DNA from 2 places in the Streptomyces sp. NPDC086554 genome. Region 2 is predicted to be linked to the other one. Evidence: riboswitches for the same ligand, from Rfam matches in the RefSeq annotation. Region 2 holds a riboswitch; the other holds the start of a gene.

Region 1 (4,243 bases), on a different contig from region 2:
CGGAGGTGTCGACTCACGGTGGCGCACAGCGGACGCCAGGCGCTGGCTGGCCTGGCTTGCCCGCGAGTTGGAGCGGCGAGGGACCAAGCGGCTCGCCTGGTGGGAGCTGTATCTCTGCGTGCCGCGGGCGCTGCGGCTGGTGGCGCCCGCCCTGCTCGCGCAGGCACTCACGTTCGTACTGGCCGTCCCCATCCTGCTCTCCAGCGTCGGCGGCGACGTCTTCGTCGTCGACGACAGGCCGTCACTGGCGGCCAATCTGGTCGGCACCCTGGTCGGATTCACCGGTGGTCTTGCCCTGCTCCTGCCCGTGTCGGCGGCGCGGAGCGAAGGGGGCACGGCACTGCACCGGCAGCTCACGGTCTGCATGGCGACGGCCGCCGTGGCCAGCCTCGGGTACGCCCTCACCGGAGGCTCCGTGCAGTTCGGGCTGCAGTTCGGCACGGTCACGGACGGCTGGGCGGCCGAGTTGTTCGGGGGCGCGGTCTTCGGCGTGCTGATCGCCTTGTACTTCGGGGTTGCGGGTCTTGCCCGCCATGCGGTGCCGCTCGGGCTGCCCTGGGCGGGCAGTCCTGCCGGTCGGCTCGCGGCACAGGCCGGGGGTGGCCTCCTCGCCCTGGCAGGGCTCGTTATCGTCAGGCCATGGCTGTTCGGGCACGACCTCGGCACGTGGCCGATGGTGGCCGGTGCCCTGTGCTTCACCGCGGCCCTGTGCCTGTGGGCGGCAGCGAGGCGACAGGGGGTGCGGACGGCCGTTTCCCATGTCGGTGAGGGCCGTATCGCCCGGCGTTTCGTGACCGGGCTTCTGCACGGCTGGGCTGTGTGCCTGCTTGTCGGAGTGGCGGCAGGCGGGACGGTGGGCGCCGTCGGCTACGCGTTCTCCGCGGTGGAGACCTCCAGGGCGCCCGACCTGGACGGCACGCGGCTTGGGAAGTGGTTGCACCAGGAAACACCTGACGGCGTCCGCACCGTCGAGTCCTCGACGGAGATCGCCGGCATCCTGGTGTACCCACACGGAGGCGCCCGGCTCACGGCATATCCTCACGGCAGCCATCCGCCGAGCTGCGACCAGAAGTGCGAGTCGTTCGACACACGGGTGACCTTCCGCGTTGCCCAGGGCGACCTGCGCATCCTCGTCGACGGCCATACCGCGGCCGATGCGGTGAACATGCTGCCGGAGCTACCCAGGCAGTCTCGGACCTGGCTCGCTCAGAGCGCCGCCCGGCACCCGCTCGACCGGTTCCTGCTCCCCGGTGCGATGGGCGGAGTCCTGATCGCGCTGATCGGCGGCCCTGCTTCGGGTCTCTATCGTGCGCTCAGTGCTCCCTCCGATCTCATCCGGGCGGCCAATCCGCAAGTCATCCTGCGCACGGACCGCATGGCGTCGCTTTCCCGGTCCGGAGTCGTGGCGGTCATGACGGGCGGGGTGTGTGTCCTCCTGGCCTGGGCGTTCGCGTCGCGGGGCGGGCTCGACCATGTCGCGGCGCAGATGTGGGTGCCGATGGGCACCGCCGCACTCGCGCTCACCGCTTGGGGGCAACTGGCCGTTGCCCGTGTCTGGCTGGCCCTGACGCGGCGGCTGCCCTGGCGAATCATGACGTTCCTCGACGAAGCGCACCGCAGGGGAGTGCTACGGCAGTCCGGCGCTCACTACGAGTTCCGCCATCTGCGCATGCAGCAGCGGCTCGCCTCGGCCACCGAGGTGTCGCAGGAAGACCCCCGGGCCACCGCGCCCACGGCATGACGGCCCAGGCAAACGAACCCCGGCAGGGCGCCGTTGACCAGGTAGGCGTCGACGGAGCGGTCGATGCAGGCCGAGTTGGAAGCGTAGGCGCCGTGGCCGGTGCCCTCGCGGATCAGTAGCGATCCGCGCTCCAACTGGGCTTGGACCGCCTGGGCGTTGCTCAGGGGGGTCGCCGCGTCGTCTGTGTAGGAGACGAGGAGTACGGGTGCCGCGCCGGGCGCCCTGATCGGCCCGACGTCGCCCCTGGGCGGCACCGGCCAGGTACCGCAGTCAAGCATCGTCCAAGCGTTGACGCGGCCGAACACCGGTGAGCGCTCTACGGGTACGGGGCGGAGGTCATCCCCGCTCTGCAGGGCTGACGAGGTCCCTACGACGCCTCCGGTGCCAGGGCGTCTCCGCTGCGGACGTTCCATCGCCCGGTGCGGCCGCTGAGTCGGGTGGCGGTGAGCGGGCGGATGTCCAGTCGCCAGAATGCCTGATCGGGTGCCGAGAGGGCGTGGACGAGGGCCGCGCGGATCACGTCCGGCTCGACGACGGCGACGACGTGCCCGGCCGGGCTGCCCAAGGTGTCGAGCCAGGCTGCGACGCGGAGGCGTACGTCGTGCAGTGATTCGCCGCCGTGGGGTACGGCAGTTGGATCGTCCAGCCAGAGAGCGACGGCCTCCGCTTCGGCGCTCGCCACGGAGTCCAGCGTCTGTCCCTGCCAGCGGCCCATGTCGCAGGCGGCGAGGGCGGCGAGAGGTTCGGCGGGGGCAAGCCCGAGTGCCTGGGCGGTCCGGCGGCAGCGTGGGGACGGTGAGGTGTAGGTGGCAACGGCTGGGGGGAGTGAGCCGGCGGCCGCCTCGGCGCGTGCGATTCCCGCCGGGTCGAGAGGGCTGTCGTCGTCGAAGCGGACCTCCTTCAGAGCCTGACTCGTGGCGGGAGATACCAGCGTGAGACGTACGGTCATCGGTTCCTCCGGAGGGCCTTCGCGTGGCCGTTGACCCGCGGCGGCACCCTACCTGTGGGGGGGCGTGTCGGCGTGACGGGGGCGTACGGGCGTGATACGGGACTCACGCCCTTGGCCGGAGGGTCGGCGCGCGGTACGGTCACGGCGAACATCTCAACAGAACGTACAGAACGTGACGACGGCGAGACGGAAGTCCGGTGCAAGTCCGGCACGGTCGCGCCACTGTGAGCCGCAGCGGGATCCTTCGAGGGTGACGCCGTGGTGAGTCAGACCCGTGGACCGTCGTCCTGCACCACCGTATGGGACGCGTGTTCCCCGAGGAGGTTCCACCATGGCCGAGGCCGCCGTTTCTGCTGCCGCTTCCGCTCCTGCTGTTCCTGCAACACCGACTGCTCTGCCCGTACGGGCCGTCCTGCCCTGGGCGCTGTTCGTCGGACTCCTGGCGCTGATCGCGCTGTACTTCGTCGGTGCCGAGCAGGGTGCCACCTCCGTGTTCGCGGGCACCGACGTGCACGAGTGGGTCCACGACGGGCGTCATCTGCTCGGCTTCCCGTGCCACTGAGAGGCGACAAGTACGTGCACGCCTCAACTGTGAGAAATCTGCTGGTCCGTGGCATGCTCGCGGGCCTGATCGCCGGACTCTTCGCCTTCGGCGTGGCCTACTCGATCGGTGAGCCGCCCGTCGACGGCTCGATCGCGGTGGAGGAGGCCCAGGCCGCCCGCGACGCGCCCCACGCGGGGCACGGCGGCGCCGCGTCCGAGGAGGCCGCCGAGGAGGAAGAAGCGGTCAGCCGCACGGAGCAGTCGACCGTCGGTCTGGCCACCGGTGTCCTCGTGTACGGGGTCGCGCTGGGCGGCATCGCGTCCCTGGCGTTCTCCTTCGCCCTGGGCCGCATCGGCCGGTTCAGCCCACGGGCAACTGCGGCGCTCACGGCGGCCGCCGCCTTCACCACCGTCTACCTCGTGCCGTTCCTGAAGTACCCGGCCACCCCGCCCGCGGTCGGCAACCCGGACACCATCGGGAAGCGAACCATGCTGTTCTTCCTGATGATCCTGCTCAGTGTGCTGCTCGGCATCGCCGCAGTCATCATCGGGCGGCGACTGGCACCGCGTCTGGGCAACTGGAACGCGACGCTTGCCGCCGGGGCGGGGTTCATCGCCGTGCTGGCTGTCGCGTTCGTGTTCCTGCCCGCGAACGACGACGCGGTCAAGGCCGGATTCCCCGCAGCCCTGTTGTGGGAGTTCAGAGTCGCTTCACTGGCGATCCAGGCCGTGCTGTGGGCGGTCTTCGGCATCCTCTTCGGAGGCTTGGCACAGCGGCTCCTCGTCCCGCGGGCGGCCGACGCCAAGACCGAGGCCGAGCAGCCGACACCAGCCGTCGCCTGACCCTACGTACGGCGCGACGCACCGGCCCAAGCCCCGCCAACCCCTTTGGGGTCGGCGGGGCTTGGGCTTGGTGCGCCACGGTGGGTCCCCTCAGGCGGCGTCCTCGCGAGTGAAGTGCAGGGCGTCCCGGCCGGCTCGTCGTCTTCGCCCATCGCAGCGGCCTCGCC
Region 2 (4,243 bases):
GCAAATGACATGGGGAGCGTTCCCGGTGGTTCAGAGCCCCACGCGGGTGAACGTCACATGCGTTACTCCGCTGGGCGAGGAGGCGGCCTCGACCTCGTAGTTCTGCTCGGTGCCCGTCAGTCCGTCCCAGAGGCGGACGCCTCGGCCGAGCAGGATCGGGACCACCACGATGTGCATGTGGTCGACGAGCCCGGCGGCAAGGAAGTCGCGGATCACGGTGGGCCCGCCGCCGATGCGTACGTCCTGGCCGTCCGCTGCCTCGCGGGCCGTCTCGAGCGCCGTGGCGGGCGAAGTGTCGAGGAAGTGGAACGTCGTGCCGCCCTCCATCTCGATCGGCGGGCGGGGGTGATGGGTGAGGATGAAGGTCGGTGTGTGGAACGGCGGGTTGGGCCCCCACCACCCCTTCCAGTCCGGGTCCTTGTGCCAGCCGGGCGGGCCGAACTTCCCGGCGCCCATGATCTCGGCGCCGATCCCGGGTGCGAACTGCTGGGCGAAAGCGTCGTCGAGGCCGGCGGTCCCGCCGGGCCGGTCGGTCATCCTGTGCCAGAACCGGGTGGTGAACATCCACTCGTGCAGCCTTTCGCCGGCGTGGCCGAACGGCGCGTCGTGGCTCTGACCCTCACCGGTGCCGAAGCCGTCGAGCGAGATGGAGAAGTTGTGGACGCGGGCGAGTGACATGGCTGGAGACTTCCTTCCCTCTGCTGGTCCAGTTTCGTCGCATCAGCTCGGTCATGCAGCCGGGACATCCCGGCCACCGTAGACGTACGCAAAGGTACTGGAGCGTTCTGGCCATGGATCGACCCCGGGGACGGCGCAGGATCTGCGGCGCGGTGTCCGGGGAGTCGGCCAGGGCGTACGGAGCCCGGCCGCGCACCAGCGCGATGTCTCCTGGCGCGAGGAAGACCCGGGGCCCGGCTTCGGGTACCACCCAGCCCTGGCCGCGGGCATGGACGTGGTCGTCGCGAACTCGCGCGGCCCGCAGACCCTGGCCGGTCTCGTCGGCGAGCTGGGTGCGCGCTGGTGGGCAAAGGCGTCCTGGACGCCGCGAACTACTACCCCTCCCGCGACGGACGGATCGAGGAGCTGGACGAGGAGACGCTGACCATCGGTCAGTTCGCCCAACAGGGTCTGCCTGGCGCCAAGTTGGTCAGGGCCTGCCGATCGCCGGCGACGACGCCGGGGCGCGGGCCGAGGACACCGCACTGATGAACAAGCTGGGATACGACACGGTGGACGTCGGCGCGCTCGCCGACAGCTGGCGCTTCGAGCGCGAGACAAGGGCCGCAGCAGCAGTTCCGCCAGTCAGGTCCCCGTCCCCGGCTTCTCCCTCTACTCGCTGAGCAAGTCGGCCCTCGTCGGCATGACCAAGGCCATGGCCCGGGAACTGGGAGGACGGCCGGACGCCACGTACATCACCGGGGCGCAGATCCTTGTGGACGGCGGCCTCACCGGCTGGCCAGGGGCAGCCCTGCGTCGCGTACGAGAGGCGCTCGCCCATGCCATCCGTCATGAGAGGACTCCTCTCGTACGTATAGGCTTCCCCACGCAGCTGGTTCGCCCTGTCCGCCAGGCAGGCGCGTCGTAAGAGGGAACCCGGTGGGAATCCGGGACTGCCCCGCAGCGGTGAGCGGGAACGACCGCCGTCATACGCACTGGATTCGCCTGCGGATCCGGGAAGCGACGGCCAGTAGGTGCCTCGTCCTCCTTCGAGAGGGCTCGGCGGGCCCGTGAGTCCGAAGACCTGCCACTGCCCGTGCGCGAAGGAGCGCACGGCATCTCGGTGACCTCGAGGGCGGGTCGGCGGCGGAAGCGAGCATCCCCGGCCAGGGGCATCCCCGCTCAGGGGCATCCCGGGCGCACTCAGGGGCTACCCCACGGGGCTCGCCTTTCTTGCCGTCCCTTCGCGTCCTCGTCCCGTCCCGGGAACCAGGACGAGTACTCGCGAAGGAGAGTTCCGTGACCGCCACATCCACCGCCACAGCCGCGGCCCGCACCGCCGAGGCCACCGTGTACGGCTATCCCCGGCAAGGCGCCGACCGGGAACTGAAGAAGGCCATCGAGGGGTACTGGAAGGGGCGTGTCGGCGCGGACGAACTGCGCCGGACCGCTTCCGAGTTGCGTCGCGACAACTGGCGGCAGCTCGTCGACGCCGGCATTCACGAGGTGCCGACCGGGGACTTCTCGTACTACGACCATGTCCTGGACACCAGCGTCATGGTGGGCGCCATCCCGGACCGTCACCGTGCCGCCGTCGAAGCCGACCAGCTGGACGGTTACTTCGCCATGGCGCGGGGCACGCAGGACGTGGCGCCCCTTGAGATGACCAAGTGGTTCGACACCAACTATCACTATCTGGTGCCGGAGTTGGGGCCTGACACCGTGTTCAGTGCGGACTCCGGCAAGCAGGTTGCCGAGCTGGGCGAGGCTCTCGCTCTCGGGCACACCGGGCGGCCCGTCCTCGTCGGTCCCGTCACCTATCTGCTGCTCGCCAAGCCCGCACCCGGCGTTGCCCCGGACTTCGAGCCGCTGACGCTCCTCGACCGGCTGCTTCCGGTGTACGCCGAGGTCCTCGCCGATCTGCGCGCCGCGGGCGCCGAGTGGGTCCAGCTGGACGAGCCCGCCCTGGTGCAGGACCGCACCCCTGCCGAACTGAACGCCACCGCCCGCGCCTACCGCGATCTCGGCGCGCTCACCGACCGGCCCCGACTCCTCGTCGCCTCCTATTTCGACCGGCTCGGCGACGCCCTGCCCGTCCTGGCGAAGGCGCCCGTCGACGGTCTCGCCATCGACTTCACCGGGCCCGCCGTCGCCAATCTCGACGACCTCGCCGCCGTCGGCGGCCTGCCCGGCAAGCGTCTTGTCGCCGGTGTCGTCGACGGCCGCAATGTGTGGATCAATGACCTGGGGAAGTCCCTGGCCCTGCTGGGTACGCTGCTCGGCCTCGCCGACCGGGTGGATGTGGCCGCTTCCTGCTCCCTGCTGCACGTCCCGCTGGACGCCGACGCAGAGAAGGGCCTCGATCCGCAGATCGCCCGCTGGCTTGCCTTCGCCCGGCAGAAGACCGGTGAGATCGCCACCCTCGCCCGTGGTCTGGGTGAAGGCACCGGTGCTATTGCCGCTCAACTCGCCGCCAATCGCGCTGACTTGGCGTCGCGCGCCAGTTCCTCGCTCACCCGCGATCCGGAGGTGCGGGCCCGCGCCGCGGCCGTCACCGACGCGGACACCCGCCGTTCCCAGACATACGCCGAGCGGGCCGCCGCCCAGCGCGAACGGCTGCGCCTGCCGCTGCTTCCGACGACGTCCATCGGCTCCTTCCCGCAGACCGGCGAACTGCGCACCGCCCGCGCCGACTTGCGCGCCGGACGCATCGGCACGGCCGCGTACGAGGAGCGCATCGAGGCCGAGATCCGCGAGGTCATCGCCTTCCAGGAGAAGACCGGCATCGACGTCCTGGTGCACGGCGAGCCCGAACGCAACGACATGGTGCAATACTTCGCAGAACGGCTTACCGGATATCTGGCCACGCAGCATGGTTGGGTCCAGTCCTACGGGACGCGTTACGTCCGTCCGCCGATCCTGGCCGGCGACATCTCCCGTCCCGAGCCGATGACGGTGCGCTGGACCGCGTACGCCCAATCGCTCACGCAGAAGCCGGTCAAGGGCATGCTCACCGGTCCGGTCACCATGCTCGCCTGGTCCTTCGTCCGCGACGACCAGCCCCTCGCCGACACCGCACGCCAGGTCGCTCTCGCCCTGCGCGACGAGGTTAACGATCTGGAGGAGGCCGGGAGTTCGGTGATCCAGGTTGACGAGCCCGCGCTGCGCGAGACGCTGCCGCTGCGCGCCGCGGACCACGGCGGGTATCTCGCCTGGGCCACCGAGTCCTTCCGGCTCAGCACGAGCGGCGTACGGCCGGACAGCCAGATCCACACCCACATGTGCTACGCCGAGTTCGGCGACATCCTCCAGGCCATCGACGACCTCGACGCCGATGTCATCAGCCTGGAGGCCGCACGCTCGCACATGCAGGTCGCCGACGAACTCGCCGCGTCCGGCTACCCCCGCGAGGTCGGGCCCGGCGTGTACGACATCCACTCCCCGCGCGTGCCCGACGCCGATGAGGTGATCGCCTTGCTGCGCAAGGGACTTGAGGCGATCGCGCCGGAGCGGCTCTGGGTCAACCCGGACTGCGGTCTGAAGACCCGGGGCTGGACCGAGGTCCGCGCCGCCCTCGAGAACCTGG

What was found. Region 2 has a riboswitch for cobalamin ahead of metE (5-methyltetrahydropteroyltriglutamate--homocysteine S-methyltransferase). Riboswitches for the same ligand answer to the same signal wherever they lie in the genome.
Region 1: another riboswitch for cobalamin. It lies ahead of AB0O76_RS26530 (CbtB-domain containing protein); the one in region 2 lies ahead of metE (5-methyltetrahydropteroyltriglutamate--homocysteine S-methyltransferase).

Annotation. Positions count from the first base shown of each region.
Region 1 covers NZ_JBFBJK010000017.1:33,602-37,844, forward strand. The annotation lists gene AB0O76_RS26515 (NACHT domain-containing protein) at 1-1,741, shown strand, start outside; gene AB0O76_RS26520 (alpha/beta hydrolase) at 1,648-2,154, opposite strand; gene AB0O76_RS26525 (histidine phosphatase family protein) at 2,109-2,690, opposite strand; cobalamin riboswitch at 2,840-2,982, shown strand; gene AB0O76_RS26530 (CbtB-domain containing protein) at 3,022-3,252, shown strand; gene AB0O76_RS26535 (CbtA family protein) at 3,267-4,076, shown strand.
Region 2 covers NZ_JBFBJK010000035.1:73,272-77,514, forward strand. The annotation lists gene AB0O76_RS38955 (amino acid ABC transporter permease) at 1-8, shown strand, start outside; gene AB0O76_RS38960 (dihydrofolate reductase family protein) at 31-678, opposite strand; gene AB0O76_RS38965 (hypothetical protein) at 620-928, opposite strand; gene AB0O76_RS38970 (hypothetical protein) at 1,021-1,206, shown strand; partial or broken gene AB0O76_RS38975 (oxidoreductase) at 1,304-1,396, shown strand; cobalamin riboswitch at 1,534-1,764, shown strand; gene metE (5-methyltetrahydropteroyltriglutamate--homocysteine S-methyltransferase) at 1,957-4,243, shown strand, end outside.